DNA from 2 places in the Novosphingobium mississippiense genome. Region 2 is predicted to be linked to the other one. Evidence: riboswitches for the same ligand, from Rfam matches in the RefSeq annotation. Region 2 holds a riboswitch; the other holds the start of a gene.
The links. A riboswitch is a leader RNA that binds a small molecule or an ion and turns the genes downstream of it on or off. The one in region 2 is predicted to bind manganese.
Positions count from the first base shown of each region.

Region 1: it holds a riboswitch for manganese, as region 2 does, so the genes downstream of both, WBP06_RS11555 (TMEM165/GDT1 family protein) here and WBP06_RS27520 (sodium:calcium antiporter) in region 2, are expected to answer to the same signal.

Region 1 covers NZ_CP147001.1:2,436,900-2,442,256, reverse strand. Annotated here, with positions in the region: gene WBP06_RS11560 (Rap1a/Tai family immunity protein) at 1-331, opposite strand, end outside; gene WBP06_RS11555 (TMEM165/GDT1 family protein) at 604-1,179, opposite strand; yybP-ykoY riboswitch at 1,239-1,371, opposite strand; gene WBP06_RS11550 (TonB-dependent receptor domain-containing protein) at 1,483-4,173, opposite strand; gene WBP06_RS11545 (hypothetical protein) at 4,288-5,357, opposite strand, start outside.
Region 2 covers NZ_CP147003.1:2,032,732-2,038,088, forward strand. Annotated here, with positions in the region: gene WBP06_RS27515 (LysR family transcriptional regulator) at 1-105, shown strand, start outside; gene WBP06_RS27520 (sodium:calcium antiporter) at 154-1,161, opposite strand; yybP-ykoY riboswitch at 1,167-1,333, opposite strand; yybP-ykoY riboswitch at 1,438-1,613, shown strand; gene WBP06_RS27525 (fibronectin type III domain-containing protein) at 1,631-3,055, shown strand; gene WBP06_RS27530 (TonB-dependent receptor) at 3,344-5,357, shown strand, end outside.

The DNA of each region.
Region 1 (5,357 bases), on a different replicon from region 2:
CGGCGAAGACGAGGGAGGAGGCGGCGTCGTTGCGGGTTTCCGGATTGTCGCGCAAATAGCCGACCGTCACGTCCTTCAACTGGCTGATCGTTACGCCCGCGGGGATGCAGCTCTTCAGCTTCGCCGCCTCGCGCGTGGTGTTCAGCGCATCGACCGCGCCGGTGATGTAGGCGATGCATTCGTAGGAGCGCTCAAGATACTCCTTCTCGCCCTTCTGCACCGTGCAGATCTCGTAGAGGTCGTTGCCGGTGTAGAACCCCGCGTCGGCGGCGACGGGAAGCAGCACCAGCGGGGCGGCGACGGCGATGCAGGCCAGCTTTGCGGAATTCATGCGCGACTCTCTCTACAGCCCGGGCGCAAACGCGCGCCGTAAATACTTGGGGCAAATGGGCGATGCGTCAACAACCGCGCGGATCGCCAGTGAACTGCCGCGCGTTTTCCTACCCGGCCCCGATGAGATAGATCGATCGGGATGACCGGACGTTCCATCCCGATCGATCAAACGGGCCGCAAGGTGACACATCCGGCGCAAGGTGACGGTTTTTCCCCTGCACCGTGTCAACTGTGTCAACCGAAGTGTCACCTTGTGGTGGTTTCAGGACGTCAGCCCAGCCAGCCGGCGGTCTGGGCCAGCAGCCAGAGGCCGATCACCAGGAACAGCAGCGCCGCGACGGTGCGCACCACGGCCAGTGGCACGCGCTTGATCAGGGCATCGCCCAGGAACACGGCGGGGACGTTGGCGATCATCATGCCGATGGTGGTGCCGGCCATGACCGGCAGCACGCTCTGGAAACGGGCGCCCAGCGCGATGGTGGCAAGCTGCGTCTTGTCGCCCATCTCCACCAGGAAGAAGGCGATGGCGGTGGCGACGAAGGGGCCGAAGCGGCTGGGCTTGGGCGCATCGTCATCGTCGAACTTGTCGGGGATCAGCGTCCAGGCGGCCATGGCGATGAAGCTGAAGGCGATCAGGTAGCGGAACCACTGGCCGTTGAGGAACGCGGAGGCCTGCTCGCCCACCAGCGCGGCCAGGAAGTGGTTGGCCAGCGTCGCCACGAAGATGCCGCCGACGATCGGCCAGGGGCGCTTGAACCGGGTGGCCAGGACGATGGCGAGGAGCTGGGTCTTGTCGCCGATCTCGGCGAGGGCGACCACGGCGGTGGAGGTAAGCAGGGCTTCCAAGGCGAATTCTCCGGGCCGGGCGACAGACAAGACAATAGCGCGGCAGAACCCGCCCGGCCGGACGGAGCTGCAACGCCATTGGTCTCGCCCGAACGGTGCTCCGTCCTCCCGTGCGCCACGGCCTCTCGGCCAAGTGTGTTGACGACGGATCCCGCAGGGGTTGCGGGCGGCTACTCCCCAGATGACGCGCGGCCCATACCGCAGGCCCTCCGGCCCGGCAAACAAAAAGAGAGCCCGGCTGCGTGGTCGCGGCCGGGCTCTTCAAGGATGAGCCGGGGGTCAGGGCCCCCGGGGTGAGGAAGGTTAGAACTTCACCGAGCCGGAAAGCGTGAAGACGCGGCCAAGGTCGTAGGTGTTGTAGTTCACCCGGCCGTCTTCCATCTGCTGGTATTCCTGATGGCTGCGACCGGTAAGGTTGCGGCCTTCGAACTTCAGCTCGATTTCCTTGTTGTCGGACAGCTTGATGCCCTGGCGGATCACCAGGTCGATCGTCAGGCCGGGGTTCTCCAGCACGTCCGGCTGACCGGAGTTGGCAAGACCGCGGCTGACCGCGCGCTTGCTGGCATAGTTGAACAGGATCGTCTGCTGCGAGAGGCTGTCGGTATCCTCAAGCCCGATCTGCACGTTGCCGATGTGCTTCGACTGGCCGGTCAGCGGCGCGCCGTTCTTGAAGTAGTCGGTAGCAAGCGAAGTGCCGGTGCCGGCGCCATAGATGCGCACGGTATCGGTGTCCGTCACCTTCAGTTCGGACTTGGTGAAGGTGTAGTTGCCGATCAACAGCAGGCGGCGCGTTTCGAAGAACTTGCCCATGCTTTCCAGCGGCACGTACTTCTGCGCTTCCAGTTCGACGCCGTAGAGGTTGGCCTTCGGCGCATTCGCATAGGACGTGACGAAGGTTTCAGTGCCGGTCAGGTAGGATTCGATCGGGTTGTTCAGCCGCTTGAAGAAGCCGCCGATCGAGATGCGCTGTTCGGGCGCGAAGTACCATTCCCAGCGCGCTTCGGCGTTGTAGAGCTGGCTGTCCACCAGGAACGGGTTGCCCTGGTAGGTGCGGTTGGTGTCCGGATCGAAGTACGGTTGGTACAGCAATTCGCGGAACTGCGGACGGGCGATCGTCTTCGATGCCGAAGCGCGAACCTGCATGCCGGGCTGGATCTCGTAAGTGAGCGTCAGCGCCGGCAGGAAGTATTCGTTCTTCAGGTCGGTCGCCTTGGTCGCCGGCTGGCCGATCGGGCGCAGGATCGTCGATTCCTTGGCATATTCCCAGCGCACGCCCAGGTCGAACGACAGCGCATCGGTCAGCTGGCCGTCGAACTTGCCGTAGAAGGCGTGGTTGAGCAGGCGGGAGTCGAAGATCGCCGTGGAAGCGTCCGGCTCACGCAGTTCGAGGCCGTAGTTGACGCCGTTGTCCGACAGGTACCACGTGCCCGGCTGCAGCAGCACGTCCAGGCGCAGCAGGCCGAAGTTCGAGATCTGGGTCTGGTCGCCATTGGCGTAGATCGCGAAGGAACGGCGCGAGTTGGTGCGCGAGTTGATCTGGTAGGCATAGCCCACCGTACCCGTCCAGCCCGGCGCGAACATGTGGCTGACGTCGGCACCGGCCGACCACACATCCTCGTTCAGGCGCGAGAAGGTGATCGTGGTCGGGTCCTGGTTGCCGTTGCCGAGGCGGTTGACGTAGTCATCGCCATAGGGATCGGACGCGGTGTTGGTACGCAGGTACTCGGCGTTGATCTCGAACGGGGCGAGGCGCTTGGAGTTCGCGTAGCCGGCGCGCAGGTCGATCGTGGTGTCGTCGGCCGGCTTGAACTCACCCACGAACTGGGTGTCGATCAGCTGGCGTTCGTACCACGCGGTAGTCTGCTCCATGTAATCGGCATTCGGGTTGTTCTCCCGCTTGCCGACGCGCAGGCCAGTGTGCTTGTCGGTGTCGTGAATGTAGACGTTGGTCCAGCGGATCGAGTTCTCGCCCCATTCCAGGCCCAGGCCCAGAAGTGCGTTGCCGATCACGCGGTTGTCGGTGTTCACCGCGGTGAAGTTCTCGAACAGCTGGTCCGGATCGGCGGTAAGGCCCTGGGCCCGCTGCTGCGTGATCTGCTTGGTCTGGGTCTTGTTCGAATAACCGGCCGCCGCGATCAGGCCCAGCGTGGCGCCGCCAAGGTCGAACTTGGTGCCGGCGGAGAAGTCGGCAGACCAGTTCGGCTGGGTGTGATTGTCCTTCTGGACCACCGCGTTGCGGCCGTTCACCAGCAGGCCGCCCAGCTGCTTGGCCAGCTCGCTGGTCGGGTTGATCACCTGATCGCTGTTGAAATAGGCCTGCAGGTCCGATGGGATCGAACGGTTGCCGTTGTCCCAGCCCGTCCAGTCGGTCTTCGAACCGTAGTAGGTGTAGCTCAGCTTGTTGGTGGATTCGGTGTCCCAACCGATGCCGCCGCCGAATTCGATGAAGCTTTCCGCCGGGATCGCCTTGGTCGTCAGATTGATCACGCCGCCGCCGAATTCACCGGGGAAGTTCGCCGAATAGCTCTTCTGCACCAGCGAGGAAGCGACGATGCTGGTGGGGAACAGGTCCAGCGGAACCACGCGCTTGAGCGGTTCCGGGCTGGGCAGGGGGGAGCCGTTGAGCAGGGCCAGCGAATAGCGATCGCCCAGGCCGCGCACGTAGACGTAACCGTTGCCCACCACCGAAAGGCCGGTCACGCGGCCCAGTGCGCCGGCGATATCGCCTTCGCCGGTACGCGCGATTTCCTCGCTGGAGAGGACCGAGATCACTTCGGGTGCCGTGCGCATGGCGTTGCGGCTGCGCTGGCCGGTCACGACGATGGCGCCGCCGGGTACCGAAATCTCGGGAGCCGGGCTTTCCTGCGCGGCATCGGCCGGCGTGGCGCTGTCGTCAGAAGCAGTAGGAGTGGTGCTGTCCTGCGCCCACGCCATGGCCGGCGTAAGGATCGACGTGGAAAGCAGCAGCAGCGAGGCGAGCCGCGGCTTGGTCATGATTGGTCCCCCTGGAACACGAATTTCATTTGTTGACCCTCGGTTCAGGCCCGAAGCGTGACAAAGGGGGAGCGGCCGCGATGGGCCGCCCCCCCGAAGTCACGGGCGGCCCGTTCAGGTCGTCGGCAGCGCGGTGCAGCTGGTGCTCGAACCGAAGGCTGCGGTCGCGTTGTTGCAGGTCCAGCCCTTGTACCAGGTGTCCGAAGCGTCCTTCACGGCGCCGATGTAGGCGACGTTGTCGAAGTAGCTCGAAAGCGAGGTGATGCTGGCGTAGGCGACAACGCCGGCTTCGTTCGCGCCGTTGACGAAGGTGTTCGTCAGCGTCGAGGTGAAGGCGTCGTTGTTGTTGGTGCCTGCGGCGAACTGCGACTGGGTGTTGGCGGCGGTGTAGCTGCCCGAGCCCATGTACTTGGTCGAGTTGCAGCTCATCACCACCGAGAACGCCTTGAGCGTTGCCGGCACCGTGCCGCTGCCGTTCAGGCGAAGGCATTCGTTGTTCGGCGTGTTGATGATGCCGTTGACGAGGGTGATGTCCGAGTTGCCGCGGATCAGCAGCGAAGCAAGGTCGTTGGCTTCGTTGTTGGAGCTGACGGCCGGCTGCACCATCGTGAAGTTCGCGATGTTGGTCTTCTGGCGGGGGAACTGGTCTTCGGCGCCGTTCGAGTCGGCTTCGACCATGGCGTCGCCGCCGCCGCTGCGCTGCAGCAGGAGGACGTACTGGAAGTTGCCCTGCAGGCCGGTGTCGACGTCAAGGCTGTCGTCGTCGGCGTTGACGGCGATGTAGTGCTTGAAGTTCACGGCGCCGCCGAAGAATTCCGCGCCGTCGTCCGAGCTGTTGACCGACTGGAAGTATTCCAGCGTGGTGCCGGTGCCGGTGCCTTCGGTGGTCAGCGACTGCAGTTCCTTGCCGTTGCTGAGCACGTAACCCGAATAACGGATCTGCACGTACTTCATCGTGCCGGCGTTGTAGGTGTTGTCGCTACCGCCGAAGACGGCCTTGTTGACCGCGCCTTCGGTGTCGCGTTCGCAGGTGGTGCTGCCGCCGGCAACGGTCGGTGCCGCGCCGTAGTTGCAGTCCGTCACCTGGCCGCGGCCGAGCAGTACGACGCCGCCCCACTGGCCCTGCGAGCTGTCGTTGTTGGTGCCGACGACGTTGTCGCGGCTGGTGAAGATGATCGGCAGCG
Region 2 (5,357 bases):
TATTATTCCGGCCGCCGCCATATCCCGGCCAAGCTGCGGAGTTTCATCGAACTCGCGCGCCGTCATGCCCAGCGAGCGTCGTTCACAACTGGGCAGGGCAGTTAAGTGGGGAGGACAGTTAAGACGCCGCTCCGTCCTCCCCATGCATGACCGTCAGGCCAGGTGAAGCGCCACAACGGTCGCCGCAAAGACGGCATAGAGCAGTCCCATTCCGGCCAGCAGTCGCCGGGCGACATATCCCATGCGAAAAGCCACGAACATGATCAGGACGGCCAGAGCGGTGGCACCGGCGGCGACCAGCAGCGGCGTGCTTAGCAGCCAGGGCGTGAAGAACAGGCCCAGCGCCGTCGGCACTGTCGCCTGGATCATCATGGCGCCGGAAATGTTGGACAGCGCCAGTCGATACTTGCCTTGGCGCACCCAGATCACCGCGTTCATCGTCTCGGGAAGCTCGGTGGCGATCGGACTGAGCAGCAGGGCCAGCAATTGCGGAGGCAGGCCTAGGACCGGGCCCAGACCCTCCAACTGACTGACGAAAACCCGCGAGGCGACGAAAATGACGACAAGGGCGCACAGCGTCTGGAACACGGCCATCGCGGTCGCGGGGGTTTCCCGCTTGGGCTGGAACTTCAACGGCTCCAGCTCGCCTTCCTCTTCCTCTGCTTCGCCGGTCATTTCCTGACGGACATAGAGGGCATAGGCCGCCAGAAACGCCACGCCCAGCCAGGGCTTCCAGGCGAAAACGACGCAGCCCAGCAGGATCTTCAGCGCGAAGATCGCCAGGAACCATCCCTGATCGCGGCTCAGCCGGCGGAAGATGTTCTGCACGCCGGTATCGCGACCCAGCTTCTGGCGCGACAGCAGCAGGGTAACGCCGACCGTTGCATAGGCGATCGTCGATAGAGCGAGGGGCCCGCCCAGCGCGGCGCCGATGCCCAGTTCCTTCGAGGCAGGGCCGTTGCCGGAAGTGACCGCCACCAGCGTAACGATGCTTTCCGGCAGGGCCGTACCGAAGGCCGCCAGAATCGTCCCCGTCGCTTTCTGGCCGACATCGAACTTGTGGCCGACCCATTCCACGCCGTTCACGAAGAACTCGCAGGCGAGATAGATCACCACCGCAGAGACCAGCAGCAAGCCGGCCATGATCCAGAGAGAGTGCATTCAAAATCCTCGGGGCCGGAGACGACAGACATGAACCGAGGCGGAAATCCCGGCCCCGGGTTTCCGTCGGTCCATGGTCTCACCAAGCTGTAAGGCCGCACGCGCCATGGCCGAAGCCAAGTCTGTTGACGCGCGCCCCGCTGCAATGCGGGCGGTTACTCCCCAAGGGTTGCCGCCCCTTTGACGCAGCGGCACCCGGCTGTCAACGCGCCCGGGCGATGGGCGGCGATATCATCGTTACGCCACAAAACTGTCATTCTATTCGGCTAGCGGGCTTTTCACGTCATCTGGGGAGTAGCCGACCGTCACGACGTGGCGGGCTGGCGCGTCAACATACTTGGCCGAGAGGTCATGGCGCGTCGGGAGCATGTTTTGCTCGGGCGAGACCAATGGCATCGTATCTCCGTCCAGGCCGGGCGGGGAGTGCGGTGTTGTTGGCTTTCGCAACCGCCCGGCCCGGAGACCCGTTTTGAAGTTCCCCCTCCAAATCCGTGCCTGCCTGGCGCTTGCGACAGTCGGTCTGGCTGTCACCGGCGTGGCCGCCGCTGCCGCCCCAATACCTGCAGCCGTGCCTCGTTCTCCCGGCAAGACCTACACCGCAGGCGCGTTGCCGGATCGGATCGTCCTGACTCCGGGGGCCAATCCCGCGCGTGACATGGCAGTCAGCTATCGCACGGACCGTGCACAGGCCGCCGCACAGGCGCAGATCGTTGAGGCGGTGGACAGCCCCACGCTGGAGCGGGGCGCCCGCACCCTTTCCGGGACGAGCACGCTTGCCGAGACGACGAACGGCGCCGCCAATTATCACCATGTCCAGTTCACGGGGCTCAAGCCCGATACCGTCTACGCCTATCGCCTGAAGGGCAGCGCGGGCTGGAGCGAGTGGCTGCAATTCCGCACGGCGGCTGAAAGCTTCCGGCCGTTCCGCGCACTCTATCTGGCCGATGTGCAGAACGGAATTCTGCCATACGCCTCTCGCGTGATCCGGCAGGCGTTCCATTCCGGCGGCGACATCGCGCTGGCCATTCACACCGGCGATCAGGTCGCCCAGCGTGACGATCTCGACCATGACGACGAATGGGGCGAGTGGAACGAGGCGGGCGGCTACAACTATGCCATCGTTCCGCAGATGCCGGCGACCGGCAACCATGAATATGCCAAGGAAGATTTGCCGGACGGCACCGAGAAAATCGAGCTAGGGGCCTACTGGGCGCGCCAGTTCAGCCTGCCCGGCAATGGCGTTCCCGGACTGGAGGCCACGACCTACTACGTCGACTATCAGGGCGTGCGCTTCGTGGTGCTGGACGGGACGGCTGCGGCTGATCTCGGCAAGGTTGCCGTGCAGACCGAGTGGCTGGACCGTACTCTGGCTGCCAGCAAGGCGCGCTGGAATGTCGTGGTCGTTCATCAACCGATCTTTACGTGCGCGCGGCCTGAAGACATTCCAGCGATCCAGAACGCGTGGAAGCCGGTGATCGAGAGGCGCAAGGTCGATCTGGTCCTGCAGGGCCACGATCACTGCTACAGCCGGGTGACCGATCCGGCGGGCCGGGCGGCGTCGAATGCGGCCCGTGCGGCAGGAAAGCCGCAGGGTCCTGTCTACGTTGTCTCGGTCGTGGGATCGAAGATGTACGGGCTCAACAATCGCGCCACCGTACAGCCGGACAAGGCCGCCGCCGATACGCAGCTCTATCAATTGATCGACTTCGGGGCGACCACCTTGCGGTATCGGTCGTACACCGCGACGGGCCGCCTTTACGATGCGTTCGATCTGGAGCGATCGGCATCGGGTGCAAACCGGCTGGGTGTTCCGGATGCTGCCACCGTTCCGGAGCGCCATTGTTCGGGCGCCACCGGGCCGGATGGTGCGGCCTGCCTTGGACGCGCGAAGTAACCTTTATCATGACGAAGGTATGCCGGGGCCGATTGCCCCGGCATGCAACATTGGGGAGTCGGACGATACGTCGCAGGGAATACCCGACACCTGCAGCGGGGCTGACAGTTTGCGGTCTCTTCCCGTCGGCTCGCGTGCCATCCTCGGGCAATTTTGCGGTGACACGGTGTAACGAGATGTAACAATCTGTTGCAACGATGAGATGCTATTGATACGCGGTCGCAGTAAATTTGATGAGGGATTCTCCGTTTGTCCGTGCATTCACTCTTCGTTTCGAAGGGCGCTTTCGTGCGCCTTCTTGCAACAACTGCCATTGCTTTCCCGATTGCTTCCGCGGCCTCGGCCGAGACGGCTGCTGAGACGACTGATCGTGACCAACATGGCTCGATCATCGTCACGGGCGCTCGCGATAACGATGGCTATGTCCCGCAGGATTCCGGCGCCGCGAAGATTGATATTCCGTTGAAGGATCTGCCGCAAGCTGTTGCGGTCGTCCCTTCCGAAGTCTTGCGCGATCAGCGCGCGCTGTCGTTGCAGGATGCGCTCAAGAATGTGCCCGGCGTCTCGTTTTCGCATGGTGACGGCCAGCGGGACCAGGTCACGATTCGTGGCTTTACGGCCATTGCCGATCAATATGTCGACGGATTTCGCGACGACGGCCTCTACTTCCGCGATCTTTCGAACGTGGAGCGGGTGGAGGTGATCAAGGGGCCTGCGGCGGTACTCTACGGGCGCGGCTCTTCGGGCGGACTGATCAATCGCGTTACCAAGAAGCCGGATGTCGACGTGCTGGCGGGAACGCTGACTTATGGTTCGCAGGATACCAAGCGCGGAGAGATCGATCTGGGCCGGTTCGATCCCGCTTCCGGCGTGGGATTTCGCGTCACCGGAGCCTTGGAGGACAGCGACAGCTTCCGCGACCAGCAATTCGTCAAGCGCGTGGCCTTTGCACCGTCGATTTTGCTGGGTGAAGGGAAGGACACCACCATCCTGATCCAGGCCGATTACCTGAAGGATCGACGGCTGACCGATTTCGGCATTCCGGCGATCAACGGCCAGGTCGTCGACGTCCCGCGCTCGACGTATTATGGCGCCGCCAATGCCCGCGATGCGGATGTGAGCCGGTCGGAAGTGCTCTCGCAGACGCTCACGCTGGCGCATCGCTTTTCGGACGCCTTGTCGTTCCGCAATGGTTTCCGCCATTATCGCTACACGCTGGACCGGCACAACACCAATACCACCGCGGTCAATGCTGCGGCCGGTACGGTCACGCTGTCTCACGGCGGCATCTTGCGCGATGAAGACGGTTGGTCGAACCAGTCCGAACTGACGCACAAGTTCGAACTGGGCGGCACGCGGCATACCATGCTGTATGGCGTGGAGATTTCGCGCCAGGTGAAGGATGCCGATACGATCGCTTCGCGCGTCGTCGCTATCACCTCGGCCCTGGATCCCGTGCTTCCCACGATCTCGAACGCCGACTTTACCGCTCTCAGCGCAAAGTCGGTTTCGACATTCGATACGCGCGGGCTTTACGTGCAGGACTTCGTCGAACTGGGGGCCGGCTTCAAGGCGCTCGCCGGCATCCGTTATGACTGGTTCAAGCAGAAGACGGACCTGATCATCCCTGCGCGGGCACAGCCGCTGGAACGCACGGACAAGAAGTGGAGCCCGCGTGTCGGCCTTGTCTTCCAGCCGGACGAGCTGCAATCCTACTACGCATCGTGGAGCACCAGCTTCCAGCCATCGGCGGAAACCTTCGCTCTGGCAGCGAACAATACTGATATCGCACCTGAAAAGACCACAAACAAGGAAATCGGTGCCAAGTACACGCTGCTGCAGAACCGGTTGAACATCCAGCTTTCGGCATTCATCCTGCGCCGTAGCGGTATCAAGGGCAGCGATCCCGCCAACCCGCAAGTCGTGATCCCGATCGGCACCCAGCGCACGCGCGGGATCGAGGTGTCCGGCGCGCTCGACCTGCCATCGGGCTTCCGCGCCATCGTGGGTTACGCCTACCTCGATGCCCGTGTCACGGAATCGGCCAATCCTGCCTTTGTCGACAAGGGTGCGACGCTTACGCCGAAGAACGCGGCAAACGCCTTCATCACGAAGAGCTTTGGCGACAGGTTCGGTGTCGGGGCGGGCGCGAACTACGTCGGCAATCGCTGGGCCGACCCGGCAAACACCACGGTTCTGGAGCACTATTTCACAGCCGATGCGATGGCATGGACCCAGGTTGGTCCCGCCCGCCTGCAGCTCAACGTCTACAACCTGTTCGACAAGAACTACATCATTTCCG